DNA from 2 places in the Paraburkholderia sp. GAS199 genome. Region 2 is predicted to be linked to the other one. Evidence: riboswitches for the same ligand, from Rfam matches in the RefSeq annotation. Region 2 holds a riboswitch; the other holds the start of a gene.

Region 1 (11,060 bases), on a different contig from region 2:
CCCGCATCAGTTTTCCGGCGGGCAACGTCAGCGCATCGGTATCGGCCGCGCCCTGGCCGTGAAGCCGGATTTCCTGATCTGCGACGAATCGATCGCGGCGCTCGACGTGTCGATCCAGGCGCAGATCATCAATCTCTTCATGCAACTGCGCCGCGATCTCGGTCTCACGTACCTGTTCATCAGCCACGATCTCGGCGTCGTCGAGCACATCAGCGATCGTGTCGCCATCATGTATCTTGGCCGTATCGTCGAAACCGCGCCGACCGTCGAACTGTTTGCCAATCCACAGCATCCGTACACGATCGCGCTGCTTGCGCAGGTGCCGCGCCTGTCGAATCGCAAGCGCCAGTTCGAGTCGATTCAAGGCGAGATTCCGTCGCCGCTCGCGCCGCCCGACGGCTGTCATTTCCATCCACGCTGCCCTCACGCGACGCAGCGTTGCCGCACCGAACGCCCCTTGTTGCGCCAGAGCGGCGCCGCCCATCAGGTCGCGTGTCATCTGGTGGAGGTGCAATGAGCGCGGTGATTCCATCCATGCGCCGACGCGGCCTCATACGCACGGCGGCAATCGCGCTCGCGTGCGGTCTGAGCTTCGCCAGCGCAGCCACCAGCGTTCAGGCGCGCTCGCTGACGATGGCGCTCGCGTCCGAGCCGCAATCACTCGATCCGCTGTTCTCGCGCACGCAGAACAATATGCAAACCGCCGAGAACATGTTCGAGCGGCTGATCGAACAGGACGACAACCTGCAGGTCCGGCCCGGCCTCGCGGTGTCGTGGCGCGCGCTCGATCCGCTCACATGGGAATTCCATCTGCGCCCGCACGTGCGCTTCTCGGACGGCTCGACAATGAGTGCCGACGACGTCGCGTATTCACTGCGCCGTGCGCGGTCCGTGCCGAACAGCCCCGCGCCGTATTCGGGCGCGGTCGCGAACATCGAGCGCATCGAGGTTGTCGACCCGCTGACGCTGCGCATTGTGACGAAAACGCCTTCACCCGCGTTCGTCGAGCAGATCGGGCTCGTGTATATCGTGTCGCAGCACGCCACGGCCGGTCACGCGAGCAATGACTACCGCCTGCCCGCCGTGGCGGTCGGCACCGGTCCATATCGTCTCGCACGCTGGATTCCGGGCGATCGTCTCGAACTCGTGCGCAACGACTACTACTGGGGCAAGCGGCCTGTTTTCGACACCTGCACCATCCGTTTCGTGTCGAACGATGCCGCGCGACTGTCGGCCTTGCTGTCCGGCTCCGTCGATCTGATCGACAACGTCCCGCCGGTCACGACCGGCCGCCTGCGTCACGAACAAAACGTGACGCTCTTTTCTGGTCCGTCCGCGCGGCTCATCTATCTCGCACTCGATTCGTCGCGCGACGCTTCTCCGTTCGTCACCGCCGCCGACGGTTCGACGATCGCGCGCAATCCGCTACGCGACGTGCGCGTGCGCGAAGCCATCTCGAAGATGATCGACCGCGATGCCATCACGCAGCATCTGCTGAACGGTGCCGGACTGCCGGCCGCGCAAATCGTGCCGCCCGGCATGGGCGGTTATGACCCGCAGCTCCAACCGGATCGGTACGACCCTGCCGGCGCGCAACGCCTGCTTGTCGCGGCCGGCTATCCGAACGGCTTCCGGCTGACGATCCATTCGTCGAACGATCGCTTCGCGAGTGACGGCGATCTCGGCCAGGCGCTTGGCCAGATGCTCGCGCGCGGCGGCATCGCCGTCAACGATGTCATCACGCAACCGTACAACGTGTATGCAGGCGCTGCCGCGCGGCGCAGCTACAGCGCGTTCGTCTTCAGTTTCGGCAATACGACGAGCGATTCCGCGATCGCGCTCACCAACGTGCTCGAAAGCTATTCACGTGAGAGCGGCACGGGCGCCTTCAACCGCACTCGCTATTCGAACCCGACACTCGACCGGCTGCTGCGCGAAGCCGCGGCGACCTTCGATCCGGCGCGGCGCAAGCAGTTGCTGCAGCAGGCCGCGCACGCAGGCTTCAGCGACTACGGCATCGTGCCGCTCTACTTCCCGGTGGACTACTGGGCGGCACGCAAAGGCGTGATTTTCCATCCAAACAAATCTGAACGCACCTCGCTGCTTTTCATCGAGACCCAACCATGACCCACGCTTTTTCCCGCAGCGGGGCACTTCCCGCTGATTCGACGCGCAACCCGTTTTGCGACGTCATGGTGCCGATGCGCGACGGCGTGCGGCTCGCCACCGACGTGTACTTCCCCGCCGGTTACCTCGTCGGCATCGACGCGCCGCTGCCCACGATTCTCGAACGCACGCCGTATGGCAAATCCGATATCTCGCGTTCGGAAATCCATCACGGCCAGCCGCCCGCGAATCGTGCCGACGTGGCCCGCTATTTCGCCGCGCGCGGCTATGCCGTGGTGCTGCAGGACTGCCGAGGGCGCTACAACTCCGAGGGCACGTTCACAAAATATATCGCCGAAGGGCCGGACGGTTTCGACACGATCGAATGGATCACTCAACAACCTTGGTCGAACGGCAAGGTCGGCACGATGGGGCTCTCGTACGCGGCCCACACGCAGCTTGCAGCCGCCTGCCTGAATCCGCCGGGACTCGCGTGCATGGTGCTGGACTCCGGCGGTTTCGCCAACGGCTATCGCTGCGGCATTCGCCAGGGTGGCGCGTTCGAACTGAAGCAGGCGACGTGGGCCTTCAACCGTGCAAAGAACAGCACCGTGGCCGCCGGGAATCCGCTCGTTGCGGCGGCGCTGGATGCGAGCGATCTGCGTCAATGGTTTGCGCGGATGCCCTGGCGGCCGGGTCACTCACCGCTGGCGACGGTGCCGGAATACGAGCGCTATCTGTTCGAGCAATGGACGCACGACGTGTTCGACGACTACTGGAAACAGCCGGGCATCTATGCCGAGGGCTATTACGACACCATGACGCGCGTGCCAACGGTGCTGATTTCGAGCTGGTACGACGCTTATGTGCGCAGCACACTCGATAATTTCGCCGCCTTATCCGGCACGCCCGGCGCTCCGGCCTATCTGATCATGGGTCCGTGGCTGCACGGCGACCGCAACGTGTCATACAGCGGCGATGTTGAATTTGGACCCGACGCGGTGATCGAAGGCCAGATTGCGAAAGACTGGCTGGCATTCCGCGCCGACTGGTTCGACCGCTGGCTGCAACCGGACGGCGCGTCGAACGGGGCAGGCGATGCCATCGCACGTATCTTCGTGATGGGCGGCGGCAGTGGGGCGCGTAATCCGCAGGGCCGCATGGAGCACGGCGGACGCTGGGTCACGTCAACGCAATGGCCGTTGCCTGGTACGCGCTTCACGCCGTTCTATCTTGCCGATGACGGCTCGCTTTCAGCATCGAATGATGCTTTGCACGCAGCGCCCGCCGCGACCTCGTATTCGTTCGATCCATCCAATCCGGTGCCGACGATAGGCGGAGCGCTGACCTCGGGCGCGCCGGTTTTCGAAGGCGGCGCGTTCGACCAGCGCGAGGACGCGCGCTTCTTCGGCACGCGGCACATAGGCATGCCGCTCTCGGCACGCGCCGATGTTCTCGTGTTTCAGACGGAGCCGCTCGAAGAAGATGTTGCTGTAATCGGTCCGATTGTTGTGAAGCTGCGGATTTCGTCCGATGCGCCCGACACCGACTTCACTGCGAAGCTGATCGATGTCTATCCGCCGAATGCGGATTACCCGCATGGTTACGCGATGAATCTGACCGACGGCATCTTCCGCTGCCGCTTTCACGAATCGTGGACCGAGCCGCGCCCCCTCAAACAAGACCGCGTCTACGCGATCGAAATCGAACCGTTCGCGACGGCGAATCTGTTCCGGCGCGGCCATCGCATCCGTCTCGATGTCTCGAGCAGCAATTTTCCGCACTTCGACGTCAATCAGAATAGCGGCGAGGCGCCCGCGCTGGCTCGCACGCCACGCATTGCGGTGAATCGCGTGCATTTCGGCGCGGGTCAAGCGTCGCACGTGGTACTGCCGATCGTTGCGGTGGCTTCGCTCGAAGCCATGCAGCCGAACCCGGCGGATAGCCGAAAAGCCGGCTAGAAGCCCCTCCGCCACACCCCAAGTTTCGGGTCATTGAGGCGTCGCGTTCAGCGCGACGTCCGGGCCCCTTTTCGCCCGGGTTTTCTGCGAATGCGCGGAAGCGCCCTGTAAAGGCACGACACCTTCCGTTTGTTGCGCACACCGATTTTTAACAGCAGGTCTAACTTCAAGAGAAACAGCGCCATGCGCAAACAGACACTTCCGAAGACACTATTCGTCATTGGCGCCATCGGACTCGCGGCCGGCACGGCACATGCACAGTCGAGCGTCACGCTGTATGGCATCGTCGACGGTGGCTTCACTTACACCAGCAATCAGGTCGGCAAGTCGAATTACCAGGCGACGGCCGGCAGCGAACAGGGCTCGCGCTGGGGCCTACTCGGCAGCGAAGACCTTGGCGGCGGCAACCGTGCGGTATTCCGTCTCGAGAACGGCTTCAATCTTATGAACGGCACGGCCAGCGCAAATGGGCGCATCTTCGGACGGCAGGCATGGGTCGGATTATCGAGCGACCGCTACGGTACGTTGACGTTCGGCCGTCAATACAATGCCTCGCAGGATTCGCTGGAGCCGCTGCAAGTCGCCACCGATACAGTGCAGTACGGCACGCATCCATTCGATGTCGACGATATCAATAACACGTTTCGCACCGACAATTCGATCAAGTACGTGACGCCGGTTTTTTACGGTTTGCAGATCAACACCATGTACGCGCTGTCGGGCAATCCGGGCAATTTCGCGACGAACCGTTCATACAGCGTCGGCGCGACGTATGCCAATGGTCCGTGGCACCTGGGCGCGGCCTACGTGATGCTCGATCATCCGGCCACCGACACAACCGGCGCGATTCCATCCGATAACTACTTCACGTTTCTCAAAGGCATCAGCCAGCAACGCATTTATGGCGCCGGTGGGCTATACGACATCGGTAATGCGAGCGTCGGGTTGATGTATACGAACACACGGTTCGAGCTGACACCTGCGAGCCAGTATCAGACTTATCAGAACGCTGAAGCGAGTCTGCGTTACCGCATCACGCCCGCCTTGCACGCGGCGGTTGGTGAGACTTATACGAATGTATCGACGAATGGAGCGGTAGACTCGTGGCATTACTGGCAGACGACGGCTGCGTTGCAATACTTCCTGTCCAAATCAACCGACGTCTACATCGATTTGCTGTATCAACGCGCCACAAACGCGGTCGCACAGATCGAGGGCGCGTCCGGCCCGTCGAGTACTCACACGCAATTTATTGCCGTCACGGGTATTCGCCATAAGTTTTGATCAACCGGCGAATGCTCAGGTACTACCGATGCATTCGCTGCCGTCGTGTCGAGTCGCGAGACCACATTTTTGCCGAGTTGGAATGTGCTGCTGGCAAATTCCAACTCCAGAGACAGTTGCGGCGAAAACGTCTAGCCGGTATCGTTTAACCCGTTCTGCAATGCAGCGCGGGAGAGATCGCCAGAAATTGTGACGACGCCGACGGAGCAACCGCCCCGGAAACTCTCAGGCAAAAGGACCGTGCTGCGGGAACATCCGGAGAGCGGCGCCACGCGCGCCCACCGAAGGGGATTCCTCTCACTTGGGATGATGCGCACGGGAAGAAACTCTCAGGTACATGGACAGATGGGGCGTCGACGCCGGATTCGATGAAGCAATCGGACACCGAAGCCGGCGATGCTCACAACTTGCTCTGGACAATGTCATGTCACGAATCGCCATCATCGGCGCCAGCATTACCGGCGTCACTACTGCTCACGCACTCGCCCGACGCGGCCACCAAGTCACTGTATTCGAAGGTCGCCGCTATGCGGCGATGGAAACCTCGTTCGCCAATGGTGGCCAAACGTCCGCGGGCAACGCCGAAGTCTGGAACAGCGTGGCTACGGTTATGAATGGCCTATGCTGGATGCTCAAGCGCGACGCCCCGTTGCTGCTCAATCCGATGCCCACGTAGCACAAGTACTCGTGGATAGGCGAATTCCTGCGGCAGATTCCGCGTTATGAAGCGAATACGGTTGAAACGGTGCGGCTCGCGATCGCGGCGCGCGCATCTCTTCTCCATAGCCGAGACCGAAGGCATCGACTTCGATCTAAAGCGACGCGGCATTTTGCATATCTACAAGACACCACAAATCCAACGTTGGCCGTCGCGCTGGAAACAGCCTTGTAACTAAAGTCGCGGCCACATGAATGTCGAAACCGAGTGATAAGTGCGACTCAGCCGGTCACTCGGTTCACCTGCGGCGACGTCCGTCTTACAGTATTCGGCTCCAGAATGCCAAAGTGTTGAAAATCCACGATGCCACGAGTAGGCTCACTGGCAGAAAGCATCGCTATCTTGCGCGAGGTAAGCCACCTGCGCCTCGCGATTTCGTTGCTGAGCTGTGCGGTTGCGTGAAGCGCTACGCCGGCGACGAAGACGTGGTGCAGCGAGTTGAGGCAGCTAGACTGGAAAAGATAAATTAGCTCATCCGCGAAGAGCGCGGCCTCTTCTAGTTCCCGCAGTGCCGCTTCATGGAGTGCTTCGTCTCAACGAATTCTCACGCCGGGTAGCGCTCATTTTGACCTCCCCATTGCAACCAGCAGAATACGGACGTCCCGCACGCACAGAACGGTTGCGCTGTCTTTCATCTGCTCCCTGCCCGCTTGATCGTACGAACATTACTCAACCCCGCGTTGATCCAACGCCGGCCGCCAGTAACGCGCACATTTTAAGTGCTCGTCGAAATGCTGCGCGCAGCATGGGCGGTTATCTCGTCGGCGGTCGTCTCAGTTCGGCCAACAAGCGACGCTGGACCGGAAATGCAGAATCGCTAACAATGTGCCGTCGGTCTGGCCGGAGCTAGAAATGAAAAGCAAATATGCATCGCGCATTGGCTGGTATGTCGCGTTGGGATTGATAGCCATCGCTGTTCTTTGGATCCGCGCTCCGATATTAGGAGCCGCGTTTTTTTCTGCCGTGGCTTGCTATGTTCCGGCATCACTCCTTTGGATGCTATTAGCGCCGTTGCTACAACGGGGTTGTCCGCACGGTAGGAAGCTATTTGGAATCGAAGAACGGACTTTGCAGATTTCCGTTTTCTTGGGCGGGGTCTGCGTGACAGTGCTGTTCGCATTTCTAGAGCAAGCAACGATCGCAAGCTTTGGAATTGTGGCAACGCTGGGTGGAATAGACGGTCTAATTCTCTCAAGCGAAACTCGTCCCGCTACAGCAGCTTAAGCGGCCGCTTTGGCGAAAGTTGAACGGCACTTGGGGGCGCCTGCAAAAGTTCGTCGACCGAGATAATGCGTTGCGCATACCCTTTCGATGAATTTCCGCGTTCGGCGAAACCGGTCGTTCGACATTCGTCGGCGGATCGTCGACAATTCTCGCTGGCTCACGCACGTTCCGAACTAACAAAATTTCCCGTTTTTCAATCTGCGGCATTTAGGAGCCTTGTATGCCCGCACCCTACATCGGTAGCTGCCTCTGCGGTCAGATCGAGTTTGAGCTCCGGCACGAACCACTCACTTTTTATGTTTGTCATTGCACCACCTGTCAACGAAGAACAGGCGGCGCTGCGCTGCCTGTGATGTGGGTCCGTCGAGCCGATTTGCATGTCCTAGAAGGTGAGCCGATCATGCTGACCTTTGACTTTGGTCGTGGGAGGCAGCGGCGCAGCAAGGCATGCGCGCGCTGTGACACGCGGCTTTGGGCCGAGCCCGTTGATCAGCCCGATCTGGCTATGCTCAGACCAGGCACACTGCAAAACCAAAGCGAATTTTCCCCGATAGCGCACATATTCACCCGTAGCAAACAGCCATGGTTTTTGATTCCAGATGGCACTCCTAGTTTTGAAGGAAGTGTCGGCGAGCAGGATGAATTGCTTCGCTTGTGGCGCGAACGGAAGATCGACGGGCGCTAAGAAACCCGGAATTAGCGCCGAACGGCGCAGTGCTCAGATCTCTCGTCGCCATTTGGCGAGCCGGCCGCCTGTTTCAACATGATCCAGTCGTCTTCGGGCTCATCCCGGCCGAGGCCGTGTAAAAACTCGCGCGATCTCCTAGACTGAATCAACCTGTGGCGCGAGAGGCGGAGATGGGGCGATTTGTGGAAGGTGCAGACCGCAATCAGACAACGTTGCTGCCAGAATGTCTCGAAGACTTTATTGCTGAAGACAATCCCGTGCGGATCGTCGATGCATTTGTCGACGAGCTCGATCTGGCTTCCATGGGCTTCGAAGGCACTACGCCGGCGATCACGGGCCGACCGTCTTACCATCCGTCCGTTCTGCTCAAACTCTACATCTACGGCTATCTCAATCGCGTACAGTCGAGCCGACGTCTGGAGCGCGAGTGCCAGCGTAATGTCGAACTGATGTGGCTGACCGGTCGCCTCGCACCGGACTTCAAGACGATTGCGGAGTTCAGACGCAGCAATGGCGCCGGCATTCGCAATGTATGCCGCCGCTTCGTGGTGATATGCCGCGACCTTAAGCTGTTCACCCAGGCAGTCGTTGCCATCGACGGCAGCAAGTTCAAGGCGGTGAACAGTCGCGACAACAACTTCACACCCAACAAGATCGCAAAGCGTCAGGAGCAGATCGAGCAAAGCATCCAGCGCTATCTGGATGCGCTGGAAACTGCTGATCGCACGCAACCCGCAGAGGTCGAAGCGAAAACCGAACGGCTGCGGGAAAAGATCGAGACGCTGCGCGAGCAGATGCGCGATCTGGATCGGGCCGCGGACCTGTTGAAGGATTTACCGGAAAAGCAGGTTTCGCTGACTGATCCCGACTCACGTTCAATGATGTCGCAAGCAAAGGGCACAGGCGTGGTGGGCTACAACGTTCAGGTAGCTGTTGATACGAAGCATCACCTCATCGTGACACACGAAGTGACGAACGTCGGTAGTGACCGCGCTCAGCTCAGCCCGATGGCCAAAGCCGCGCGCGAAGCGATGGGCAAGAAAAAGCTCAAGGCGCTGGCCGATCGCGGGTACTACAGCGCCACGGAAATCAAAGCATGCGATGACGCTGGTATTGCAGCGCTGGTGCCAAAAACACAAACCTCCAGTGCAAAGGCTGATGGACGGTTCGATCGGGCCGACTTCATCTACATCGCCAAAGACGACCAATACCTATGTCCAGCGGGACAACGGGCGATTTACCGATTTACTTCCGTCGAGCGCGAAACTCCGATGGCCCTGCGTACCTACTGGAGCAGCGCTTGCCCGAAATGCCCGATGAAGAACAGGTGCACGCCCACCGACTACCGGCGTATTCGACGATGGGAACACGAAGCGGTGCTTGAGGCGATGCAGTCCAGGCTGGATCGCCAACTCGATGCCATGACGATGCGACGGCGCACGGTCGAGCACGTGTTCGGCACACTAAAGCACTGGATGGGGACAACGCACTTCCAGACGCGCGGACTTGGCCATGTCGCCGCTGAAATGAGTTTGCACGTGCTGGCATACAACCTCAAGCGAGTCATCAGGATCCTCGGATTCGCAAAGACGATGGGAGCGATGAAGCTGGCAGACGCGTGAATGCGCGCGCCGACGCTGTTTGCCAGTAAATACGATCACCTCATTTGCCTGCGTCACGTCCTAACTCAACTGTGCCCACGCCGGGGGGGATCGGTCGGCCGTTCTGCGCGTTTTTACACGGCCTCGGCCATTTTGAGACGTTCGACACGCCCTTACCAATAGTCGACAATCAACGCCCGTGAGGTTTCGATACACCGGATGTAATCCAAGGGGCGTCGGCATATGGGCAAAACTGTAGGAGAGCTAGTCGCCGAATTGGCCGAGAAAGGTATACATCTGCCCGAAGGGTGTGTCCGAATTGGTGGATTTGGGGATTCGGAAGCTCTTTCTGCATCGCTTATTGCACTGATTCTTACTGGTGTGAAGCGTGGCACATGCAGTCTGGCTTGGTCTTGGGATTTTGACGGTGAGCCGATTCCAAAGGTCAATGACATGGAAATCGTGCTCGACTGGGATGGTAGCCCCGCGGTCGTTCTACGAGTCACCGAAGTGCAAATCGTCCCATTTGACCGCGTCGGTGCTGAATTCGCCGCTAGCGAAGGCGAAGGAGATCTTTCGCTGGCATATTGGCGAGCGGAGCATTGGCGCTTCTTCACGGCTGAGTGCAGCCGAATTGGTCGGGTTGTTGACCATTCAATGCCTCTCGTATGCGAAAGTTTTGAGGTTCTTTACACGCTTACGTCCGTCCTGCCGACCGAATGACTGTTCTTAGACGGCACGGAACGTCTCTTCCGGGTGGATCATCTCCGCTGCATAAAGCGCGAGTCGGGCCTGAAACGTCGACTAGATCGTTAGACCGTGCGCGGCCAGGAGCCGTCGGTCGAGGTCACCGTGCAATTTGAACAACCATGGTCTCGTCAGCCCTCACTCAATGGCCGGTTTCCGGCGAGCGAATAGCCGGTGGCGCTGCCTCGTCGCGGCCAGGAGCCGACGGTCGAGGTCGCCCTCCAATTTGAACAGCCGTGGTCTGGTCCGCCCTTGCTCAATGGCCGGTTTCCGGCGAGCGAATTTCCGGTGGCGCTGCCTCAACGCGGCCGGTTGCTGACAGTCAGTCCAGCGAAACCAATGACCGCTTACAACGGTGTAAAGGTCTCTCAGCGCGAGACCGAATGTTCGCAGTGGTGGCGCTTGACTTCGTTGTTTTGCCCCTCGGGGCAATTTGATTGCCCCTTGCCCTAATGTTCAAAGCATTTTCCCCGTAGAAGAATCGGTGCGATGTATGGAAACTTTCGGTCCAGAAATCGCTACCTTGGGGAAAGAGCATGCAGCTTGCGGCACACATTGCAGGACTGGCCAGGCCTCTGGCACATGCACCGTTCGCGCTCGCGGCGGCCGGCCTTCTCAGTTTCGCGATAACTGCACAGGCGCAGACAGACTCGCAGACGCAAACGCGACCAAACATCGTACTGATAGTCGGTGATGACGTCGGCTATGGAGATCTGGGTGTTTATGGCGGA
Region 2 (11,060 bases):
GCGCGCGCATTGTCAGCGTCGATCCGTATATCCGCATTCAGCAGCACGAGCGCAATACCTACGACGTGCCGCATCCGCTCGGCATCGTGCAACGCGCCGGCGTGGTGGGCGAAGTGGTGGCCTCGGCGAGTCCGCTATTCAAAGCGGGCGACTGGGTATCCGCCTACAGCGGCTGGCAGTTGTACGCCAAATGTCACCATAGCGAACTGACGCGGCTCGACCCGGACGCCGCACCGGTCTCCACCGCGCTCGGCGTGCTCGGCATGCCCGGCCGCACCGCATGGTTCGGCCTGATGGAAGCCGGCAAGCCGCGCCCCGGCGACACCCTCGTCGTGAGCGGCGCGGCGGGCGCGGTCGGCTCGCTGGTGGCGCAGTTCGGCAAGCGCGCGGGATGCCGGGTCGTCGGCATCGCGGGCGGTCCGGACAAATGCGCATTCCTGACCGACACGCTCAAACTGGATGGCGCGGTCGATTACCGCGCGCATCCGACGCTCGAAGGTTTGCAGGCGGCCGTGCAAGCGGCGACCGGCGGCGTCGATGTCTATTTCGACAACGTGGGCGGCATGGTCACCGACGCGGTCATTCCGCTCATCAAACGCCGCGCGCGCATCGTGATCTGCGGCGCGATCGCGCAGTACGACGGCGGCCTCGACACACCGGACCTCGCGCCGCGCTTCCTGCAACACATGCTGTTTCAGCGCGCCACGATTCAGGGCATCCTCGCGCGCGACTTCGTCTACCGCATGGACGAGATGCTGAAAACGGTCGCGCCGTGGGTCAAGAACGGTGAAATCGTTTACCAGGAAACTTATATGGACAGTTTCGACGTGCTGCCGCAAGCGCTGAACAGCCTGTTCGAAGGAAAGAATCTCGGCAAGCTGCTGGTGCGCGTTTGATGCGTAGTTGACTGCGTGAGTCGGCGCGGGCGGCAGTCGGTGGAACGACGGCTGCTGTTCGCGGCGATGCGTGAGCGGCGCGCGGGCTTGCGGTCTCGAGTAAGACTGGAATGGGAAAGACGGGGGAAAACCGCGTTGAGACTTGACCAGAATTGGTGCGCCCGGCTGGGATCGAACCAGCAACCCCTGCCTTCGGAGGGCAGTACTCTATCCATTGAGCTACGGGCGCTTCAACACGAAAGCGCGGCAACCTGAACGGAAGCGACGCCAAAGCGAGACCGAAAGGATACCCGGTTTCGGCTGAACCGTCCACCGGACGGCCTGCGACGCGGTTTCCGGCGCTTTGAGGCCACTCGCCGACGCGCCTCGCGATGCGGGTAAACGCCTGCTGAACACCGCGCCGCGGTCCTCGCCGTCGTCGAAATCTTGCGTCTATAATCGTCCGTGGCTGATTAAAGAACAAGAAGTTGCCGTCACGCTGTACCGCTCACATACCCACGGAGACGAGACAAGCATGAGCGAAGCACCACACGGAGCCCCGATCAAGACCCCCGCACAGCTCATCGCCGCGATCATCGCCGGGTTTGCTGTACCGATCGTCATCATCGTTCTACTGGCTGTCTACGTCGACAACTCGACGCGCACAGGCGCCGGCACCGACTCTCTCTCCGACGCCGAAGTCACCGCTCGCATCAAGCCGTTCGCTCAGGTCGACATTCGCGACGCCAATGCGCCGCGCGTCTACAAGAGCGGCGAAGAAGTCTACAAGGCAGTCTGCTCGGCGTGTCACGCGTCGGGTGCGGCGGGCGCGCCGAAGTTCACCAATACCGCCGACTGGGCGCCGCGCATCTCGCAAGGCTTCGATACGCTCTGGCACACGGCACTCGCCGGCAAGGGCGCGATGCCGCCGCGCGGCGGCACCAGCCCGGACGACTACAGCGACTTCGAAATCGCCCGCGCGGTGGTCTACATGGCGAACAATTCCGGCGCGAGCTTCCCTGAACCGGCGCAACCCGTCGCGGGTGCGGCCGCAGCGTCGGGTGCCGCGGCGGCATCGGGTGCGGCTGCCGCCGGCGCATCGGACGCAGGCGCGGCGCAGGCCGCCGCCGCGATGGCCGCCATGGCGAGCGTGCCGCAAGCCGCGGCGCCGGCCGCCGGCGGCACGCAGAGCGCGGACGCATCGCAGGCGGGCAAGGCGCTGTATCAGCAGGTCTGTCAGGCGTGTCACGCGGCCGGCGTGCTGAACGCACCGAAGTTCGGCGACAAGGACGCGTGGGCACCGCGTCTGAAAGACCCGATGGACACGGTCTACAACTATGCACTGCACGGCAAGGGCGCGATGCCGGCCAAAGGCGGCTCCAACGCCTCCGATGCGGACGTGAAAGCCGCCGTCGATTACATGGTGAGCGCCGTCAAATAAGCCGCGTCCACTGCTGCATTCCGCATAAAAAATCCCTGCTCCGTGGCAACACGGGCAGGGATTTTTTCATACGCCAGCCACACTCGACGCGCTCAAGGCTTCTGCAACAGCGCCTTCAGACTCGCGAGCCGGTCTTTCGGTGACATCGGCGCTTCTTCGGGCGTCGGCGGCGGAGCGTCGTCGAGCAGCATTTCGGGGATGAAACGCGACGGCTCGCACACCACCGTCTCTCTCGCGCGCTTGCGCTTCTTGCACCAGTTCAGATGCAAACTGCGCTGCGCGCGCGTGATCGCGACATACATCAGGCGGCGTTCTTCCTCGATGCGCGCGTCGTCGATCGGCTCGTCGTCGGGGCCGCCGCGATGGGGCATGATGCCTTCCTCGACGCCCACCAGAAACACGTGCGGATACTCCAGTCCCTTCGACGCATGCACGGTGGAAAGCCGCACGGCGTCGGGGTCTTCTTCGCGTCCTTCGAGCATCGACATCAACGCGACCGTCTGGATCAGGCCGAGCAGATTCTTGCCCGTGTCGCCGAAACCGTCGGCGGTGTCGTAGCCGGTTGCCTCGCTATTTTCTGCGCCGGCCGGCTCGGCCTTGGTGCCTTTGCGCTTGAGCCATTCCATGAACTCCAGCACGTTCTGCCACTTGGCCTGCGCCTGACGTTCGTCGAACGCGTCGTACAGATACGCCTCGTAGTGGATCGCGTCCATCAGTTCGTCGAGCAAGGTGCCGGCGGCATCTTTTTCGGCGCGATCGGTGAGACGCTGCATGAAGTCGCAGAACACGCGCATCGGCTCGATCTGACGCGGCGACAGACGCGCTTCGATGCCGCCCATGTACACCGCTTCGAACAGCGACACCTTGGCCTGCCCGGCAAACGAGCCGAGCGCTTCGAGCGTCGTATTGCCGACGCCGCGCCGTGGTGTGGTGATCGCGCGGATGAACGCGGGGTCGTCGTTGGCGTTGGCGATCAGACGCAGGTACGCGCAGATGTCCTTGATTTCGGCTTTGTCGAAGAACGACTGACCGCCCGAGAGCACGTACGGAATCCGCTCGCGACGCAACACCTGTTCGAAGATGCGCGCCTGAAAATTGCCGCGATACAGGATTGCGTAATCGCGGAAATTCGCACGCCGCTCGAACTTGTGCGCCGACAGGCGAAACACCACCGATTCGGCCTCGTGCTCTTCGTCGTTGCACGGCGTGACGGTGATCGTGTCGCCCATGCCGTGTTCGGACCACAGCTTCTTCTCGAACAGCTTGGGATTGTTCGCGATCACGTTGTTCGCGGCGGTGAGAATGCGCACCGTGGAGCGGTAGTTCTGCTCCAGTTTGATCAGATGCAGCTTCGGAAAATCCTTGCTGAGCTGGCCAAGATTTTCGAGCGTGGCACCGCGCCAGCCGTAAATGGCCTGGTCGTCGTCGCCCACCGCCGTGAAGGCCGCGCGCGGGCCGGCCAGCAGTTTCACCAGTTCGTACTGACAGGCGTTGGTGTCCTGGTATTCGTCGATCAGCAGATAGCGCAGCTTGTTCTGCCAGCGCTCGCGCACCTGCTCGTTCTGTGCGAAGAGTTCGGCGGGCAGACGGATCAGGTCGTCGAAATCGACGGCCTGATACGCGTGCAGCGTGGCGACGTAATTGCGGTAGACGATCGCCGCCTGATGCTCGTCTTCGTTCGCGGCAATCGCGATGGCCTGCTCGGGCATGATGAGGCCGTTCTTCCACAGCGAGATGATCGACTGGATCTTGCGGATGAAGCCTTTGTCCGTCGAACCGACCTGCTCCTGGATCATGCCGAAGCAGTCGTCCGAATCCATGATCGAGAACTGCGGTTTGAGGCCGACGTGTTCCGCTTCCTGCCGCAGAATCTGCACGCCGAGCGAGTGGAAGGTGCAAACCGTCAACTGGTTGACGGGCACTTTGCGGCCTTCCTTGCCGGGCGTGGTGAGCGTCTTGCCTTCGAGCAGTTTGCCCACGCGCTCGCGCATTTCCGCCGCGGCCTTGTTCGTGAAGGTGACGGCGGCGATGTGGCGCGGCTCGAAGCCTTTGGCTTCGATCAGGTGCGCGATTTTCTGCGTGATGACGCGCGTTTTGCCGCTGCCTGCGCCGGCGAGCACGAGACACGGACCGTCGAGATAACGGACCGCTTCACTTTGAGCGGGATTCAGGCCTGCGGACATACTTTGTGGACGGGTAAAACGGTTGAGGGCGCTCGTGCACGAAAATGCGAAACCGAGGCCCGGGGGCATGCTGCGCGGGCTGTGAGCGGGCGCCGAAGCAAATCGTTGCGGGCTTTCCGGCTCGCCGCGATCCGCGCGAGAGGAGCGATGTTAACACGGATACATGCCACAATCGGGGTGTTGCGCGCCGCCGCCGCGGTGGCAAAGCGGCGCGCCGTTTTTGCAGGAAGACACGCATGTCCGCATCGCTGAAGATTGGATTGATGGGTTACGGTTTTGCCGGCGCGACGTTTCACGCACCGGTCATCGAGCACTGCGGCCGCGCGAACGTCGCGGCCATTGCAACCAGCAAGCCAGAACACGCGCTGGCCGATTATCCGCACGCCAAAATCGTCGCGGATCTCGACGCGCTGCTCGCACTCGACGAACTCGACTGCATCGTCATCGCCACGCCCAACGACACGCACTTCGACCTCGCGCGCCGCACGCTGGAAGCCGGCAAGCACGTAGTCGTCGACAAACCCGTCACGCTCACCGCCGCCGACGCGCACACCCTCGCCAACATTGCGCTGGCGCGCGGCAAGCTGTTCATTCCGTTTCACAACCGTCGCTGGGACGGCGATTTTCTGACAGTGCGCGAACTGCTTGCCAGCGGTGAGCTGGGACGCGTCACGCAATACGAATCGCACTTCGACCGCTTCCGTCCGGAAGTCCGGCAGCGTTGGCGCGAGGAAGCGTCGCGCGGCGGCGGCCTGCTGCTTGATCTCGGACCGCATCTGATCGACCAGTCGCTGGCGCTGTTCGGCGCGCCGCAAACCGTCTCCGCCACGGTTCGCACGCATCGCGATCAGGCAGGCGCACCCGACTACGTGCACATCCAGCTGGGATACGGCGAATTCGAAGTGGTCCTGCACGCCAGCGCGCTGACCGCACTGGTCGCGCCGCGCTTCTCGATCCACGGCACGCGCGGCAGCTATGTGAAGTACGGGCTCGACACGCAGGAAGATCAGCTGAAGGCCGGCCTGCGTCCGGGCGACGACGGCTTCGGCGCCGGCAACACCGCCGGCCTGCTGCGCGTGGTCGAAGGCGACAAGGAAGTGGAGCGCGAATTGCGGACCCGCGACGGCGACTACAGCGGCTTCTATATCGCCGTCGCCGACGCGATCCAGAACGGCGTGAAGTTTCCCGTCAGCGCACAGGACGCCGTCGACGTGATGACCATCGTCGAACTGGCCGCGCGCAGCTCGGACGAAGGCGTGCGCCTGCCGTTCGAACGCGTTCGCTGATCGGCCGCCTTGCCGTGCCGCAACCCTGCGCTTCGCGGCGCGGCTTACAAATGCCCGCGCGCCCGACAAGTACATAACGTTACAAATAAGGGTCGCTGTCCGGTCAGCGCGAAGCCGAACCCAACCGTTGCTACCGAGTAGCACGACAAAACGACAACGACTTCCGGAGAGTCCATGCATCGAACCACTCGCGCGCTTGCCGCGTGCGCCTTGCTCAGCTCCCTCGCCGCCTGCGTGGTGGCGCCGCAACCCGCACCGGCACCGCGTCCCAGCCCGCAGCAGATCGCGGACCAGCGTCTGCATCAGGTCGAAGGCCGTATCGACAACCTGAGCCGCCGCATCGATAACCACGTCAACCAGGGCTACTATCCGCCTCCGCAAGGCGGCGCGCTGCATCATCGCCTCGACGTGATCCGTCAGGAAGCGCGCGACATGTCCGCGCAACACGGCGGCGGCCTGTCCGGCGACGAACAGCGCGTGCTGAACCAGGAACTGGATAACGCGGCTCACGCCATCGGCGAATAATTCGCTCCAGTTCGTGCGAGAAGCGGTAGAAACACAGCGCGGGCATCACGTCCCGCGCTTTTTTTTGACAGGCGCGCAGCCGCCGCGTCAACCCCCACGCCGCTCGCGGGCCTTTATTTGACAAGCCATCGGCCCTCGCGTACATTCGCCGCACGCGTCGGGAGAGCGTGCTGGCCGCAGAAAATCGTAGGCCGCGCCGCCGAAGGGGCACACCCGCAAACTCTCAGGCAAAAGGACCGACCGCGTCGAAGAATCCGCGCCCAGGCCACATTCGGGCACCGGTTTTTCGCACTCTGGAGAGCGGCAGTAGCCGTTTGCATGGTTCGCATCATGCAAACCCGGCAAGCTGCCCACCGAAGGGGCGCGCGTTTCACCGTGTCGACTGCATTCCAGTCCCGCACGGCAGCGCAATCTCTCAGGTATCGAGGACAGAGGGGTCATGCATCGCACTCGCTCGCAGGCACACGCCGCGAGGCGCAGCGTCGCATGGCCTTTTTTGTTTCGCGAGATGCCCGAGGCCCCATGACCGAACTCAAACACACCCCGCTCAACGCCACCCATCGTGCGCTCAACGCTCGCATGGTCGATTTCGGCGGCTGGGACATGCCTGTCAACTACGGCTCGCAGATCGACGAACACCGCGCCGTGCGCACCGACGCCGGCATGTTCGACGTCTCGCACATGTGCGTCGTCGACTTCACCGGCGAGCGCGTGCGCGCTTTCTTCGAATTCGCGCTGGCGAACAACGTCGCCAAATTGCAAACGCCGGGCCGCGCGCTCTACTCCTGTCTGCTGAACCCGAACGGCGGCGTGATCGACGACCTGATCGTCTATTACTTCGGCGAAGATCATTTCCGCGTGGTCGTCAACGCGGGTACCGCCGATAAAGACATCGCCTGGTTCGGCCAGCTCAACGCCGAGGGCAGCTTCGGCCTCACCATCACGCCGCGCCGCGATTACGCGATCGTCGCCGTGCAAGGTCCGAACGCACGCGAAAAAGTCTGGCAAACCGTGCCGGCCGCACGCGCCGCCACGGAAGGCCTGAAACCGTTCAACGCGGCCCGCCTTCAGGACACGCCGTTCGGCGAACTGACCGTCGCCCGCACCGGCTACACCGGCGAAGACGGCTTCGAGATCATCGTCCCGGCGGATCACGTGATCGCGCTGTGGAACGCGCTGCAGGCTCAGGGCGTACGCCCCGCCGGCCTCGGCGCGCGCGACACGCTGCGCCTCGAAGCCGGCATGAACCTGTACGGCCAGGATATGGACGACAACGTCTCGCCGCTCGACGCCGGCCTCGCCTGGACGGTCGACCTCACTTCGCCGCGCGACTTCGTCGGCAAGGGCAAACTCGAAGCAGACGGTTCGCAAGCCGCGTTCGTCGGCCTGATCCTCCTGAAGGAAAACGGCAAGGCGGCAGGCGTGCTGCGTGCTCACCAGAAAGTCGTCACGCCGCACGGCGAAGGCGAAATCACCAGCGGTACGTTTTCTCCCACCATGCAGGAATCCATCGCCTTTGCGCGCGTGCCGAAAGGCGTGCAGCCGGGCGATACCGTTCAAGTCCAGATTCGCGACAAAAACGTTCCCGCAAGCGTGGTAAAACTGCCGTTCGTACGCAACGGCAAAGTGCTCGCGGTTTAAGCCGACCGGCGCGTGCGTCACCCTTTCAAGTTCATACCGAATCACACCGCATAGGAGCATCCGATGAGCATCCCGGCCGATCTGAAATACACCGAATCGCACGAGTGGGTCCGCACCGAGGCGGACGGCACGCTGACGGTCGGCATCACCGACCACGCGCAGGAAGCGCTCGGCGACATCGTCTTTTTCGAAGTCCAGGAACTGGGCAAGACCGTGAACGCGGGCGACACCGTGGCCGTGATCGAATCCGTGAAAGCCGCTTCCGACATCTACGCGCCGGTCTCGGGCGAGATCATCGAAGCGAACACCGCGGTGGCGGACACGCCGGATTCAGTCAACACCACGCCGTACGACAGCTGGCTCTTCAAGATCAAGCCGGCAGCAGGCGCCACGCAGGAGCGTCTGATCGACGCCGACGCGTACTCGAAGTCGATCGACGCCTGATTCACCTTTACGTTTAACCCGCAAGGTGCGGCAAGTCCGATTCGCCAGACGGACCGCCGCACCGCCAGGAACACCTCATGAAGCTCGAACACCCGGATCGTCTGATGAACCGCACTCCTCTCTCGCTCGCCGCGCTCGAAGTGCATGACGCCTTCGCCGAACGGCACATCGGCCCGGATTCGGCCGACCAGCAAGCGATGCTCGAAGCTCTCGGCTTCGCGTCGCGCGCCGCGCTGATCGACGCCGTCATTCCGAAGACGATCCGCCGCACCGAAGCCTTGCCGCTCGGTCCCTTCTCGCAGCCGAAAAGCGAAGCCGAAGCGCTCGCCGCGCTGCGCGAACTCGCGGACAAGAACCAGGTGTTCCGCTCGTACATCGGCCAGGGCTACTACAACGCCCACACGCCCACGGTCATCCTGCGCAACGTGCTGGAAAATCCGGCGTGGTACACGGCCTACACGCCGTATCAGCCTGAAATTTCGCAGGGTCGTCTGGAAGCGCTGCTGAACTTCCAGCAGATGATCGTCGACCTCACCGGTCTGGCGATTTCCAACGCCTCGCTGCTCGACGAAGCCACCGCCGCCGCGGAAGCCATGACGCTGCTGCAGCGCGTCGGCAAGCCGAAGTCGAACATCTTCTACGTCGCCGACGACGTGCTGCCGCAAACCATCGAAGTGGTGAAGACGCGCGCCACGCCGGTCGGCATCGAAGTGAAAGTCGGCCCGGCTGCGGACGCCGCCCATGCCAACGCATTCGGCGTGCTGCTGCAGTATCCGGGCGTCAACGGCGACGTGCGCGACTACCGCGCGCTGGCCGACGCGATCCACGCAGCGGGCGGCCACGTGGTGGTCGCCGCCGACCTGCTCGCACTGACCGTCCTCACGCCGCCGGGCGAATGGGGCGCGGACGTGGCGGTCGGCAATACGCAGCGTTTCGGCGTACCGGTCGGCTTCGGCGGCCCGCACGCCGCCTATCTCGCCGTGCGCGACGAGTTCAAGCGTCAGATGCCGGGCCGGCTCGTCGGCGTGACCGTCGACGCACAAGGCAATTCCGCATTGCGACTCGCACTGCAAACGCGCGAACAGCACATTCGCCGCGAGAAAGCGACCTCGAACGTCTGTACCGCACAGGCGCTGCTCGCGATCATGGCCAGCATGTACGCCGTGTATCACGGCCCGCACGGCCTGAAAACCATCGCGCTGCGCGTGAACCGCATCGCGGCGTTGCTCGCGCAAGGCGCGAGGCAACTCGGCTACACGCTAGTCAACGAAACGTTCTTCGATACGCTCACCTTCGACAGCGGCGCGCGTACGCAGGCGTTGCACGACGCGGCCAAAGCGAAGCGCATCAACCTGCGCCGCGTGAGCGACACGCAAGTCGGTCTGTCGATCGACGAAACCACCTCGCGCCGCGATCTGGCCGATCTGCTCGCCGTCTTCGCGGAAGCCGCCGGTTCGAACGACGTGCCGCAAATCGATGCGCTCGACGAAAAGCTCGCCGCGTCGGACACGGCATCGGTGCCCGCCTCGCTGGAACGCACCAGCGCGTATCTCACGCACCACGTCTTCAACCGTCACCATTCCGAAACGGAAATGCTGCGCTACCTGCGTAGCCTGTCCGACAAAGACCTCGCGCTCGACCGCTCGATGATCCCGCTCGGCTCGTGCACGATGAAGCTGAACGCGACGTCCGAAATGCTGCCGGTCACGTGGCCCGAATTCGGTCAGATCCATCCGTTCGCACCGGCCGAGCAAACCGTCGGCTACCGCGAGATGATCGACCAGCTCGAAGAAATGCTGGTGGCCGCCACCGGCTACGCGGCTATTTCGCTGCAACCGAACGCGGGCTCGCAAGGCGAGTACGCCGGCCTGCTCATCATCCACGCTTACCACGCGTCGCGCGGCGAAGCGCATCGCAACGTCTGCCTGATTCCCGCGTCCGCGCACGGCACGAACCCGGCGTCGGCGCAGATGGCCGGCATGCAGGTGGTCGTGGTGGCATGCGACGCGCAAGGCAACGTCGATATCGAAGACCTGAAGAAGAAGGCTGCGCAGCACGCTGACAAGCTCGCGGCCATCATGATCACGTATCCGTCCACGCATGGCGTGTTCGAAGCGAACGTGCGCGAAATCTGCGAAATCGTGCATGCGCACGGCGGCCAGGTTTATGTGGACGGCGCGAACATGAACGCGATGGTCGGTCTGTGCGCGCCGGGTCAGTTCGGCGGCGACGTCTCGCACCTGAACCTGCACAAGACCTTCTGCATTCCGCACGGTGGCGGCGGACCGGGCGTGGGTCCGGTGGCGGTCGGCGCGCATCTCGCGCAGTTCCTGCCGAACCAGATCTCGTCGGGTTACGAACGCGCACCGAACGGCATCGGTGCAGTGTCGGGCGCGCCGTACGGCTCCGCGTCGATCCTGCCGATCTCGTGGATGTACATCGCGATGATGGGCGCGAAGAACCTCACCGCCGCTACCGAAACCGCGATCCTGAACGCGAACTACGTCGCGAAGAAACTGGCGCCGCATTACCCCGTGCTGTACTCGGGCCCCGGCGGACTCGTCGCGCACGAGTGCATTCTCGACCTGCGTCCGATCAAGGAAACGAGCGGCATCACCGTCGACGACGTCGCCAAGCGTCTCGCCGACTACGGCTTCCACGCGCC

The links. Region 2 has a riboswitch for glycine ahead of gcvT (glycine cleavage system aminomethyltransferase GcvT). Riboswitches for the same ligand answer to the same signal wherever they lie in the genome.
Region 1: it holds a riboswitch for glycine, as region 2 does, so the genes downstream of both, P3T18_RS05115 (FAD-dependent oxidoreductase) here and gcvT (glycine cleavage system aminomethyltransferase GcvT) in region 2, are expected to answer to the same signal.

Annotation. Positions count from the first base shown of each region.
Region 1 is NZ_JBNDMM010000001.1:1,166,365-1,177,424, reverse strand. It holds gene P3T18_RS05135 (ABC transporter ATP-binding protein) at 1-517, shown strand, start outside; gene P3T18_RS05130 (ABC transporter substrate-binding protein) at 514-2,127, shown strand; gene P3T18_RS05125 (CocE/NonD family hydrolase) at 2,124-4,067, shown strand; gene P3T18_RS05120 (porin) at 4,251-5,351, shown strand; glycine riboswitch at 5,510-5,602, shown strand; partial or broken gene P3T18_RS05115 (FAD-dependent oxidoreductase) at 5,776-6,196, shown strand; gene P3T18_RS05110 (hypothetical protein) at 6,922-7,293, shown strand; gene P3T18_RS05105 (GFA family protein) at 7,514-7,978, shown strand; gene P3T18_RS05100 (IS1182 family transposase) at 8,152-9,603, shown strand; gene P3T18_RS05095 (ASCH domain-containing protein) at 9,826-10,305, shown strand; gene P3T18_RS05090 (arylsulfatase) at 10,866-11,060, shown strand, end outside.
Region 2 is NZ_JBNDMM010000002.1:1,082,818-1,093,877, reverse strand. It holds gene P3T18_RS10930 (NADP-dependent oxidoreductase) at 1-896, shown strand, start outside; tRNA gene P3T18_RS10925 (tRNA-Arg) at 1,050-1,125, opposite strand; gene P3T18_RS10920 (c-type cytochrome) at 1,411-2,316, shown strand; gene P3T18_RS10915 (UvrD-helicase domain-containing protein) at 2,409-4,499, opposite strand; gene P3T18_RS10910 (oxidoreductase) at 4,736-5,785, shown strand; gene P3T18_RS10905 (hypothetical protein) at 5,960-6,310, shown strand; glycine riboswitch at 6,459-6,559, shown strand; glycine riboswitch at 6,594-6,752, shown strand; gene gcvT (glycine cleavage system aminomethyltransferase GcvT) at 6,833-7,951, shown strand; gene gcvH (glycine cleavage system protein GcvH) at 8,015-8,395, shown strand; gene gcvP (aminomethyl-transferring glycine dehydrogenase) at 8,473-11,060, shown strand, end outside.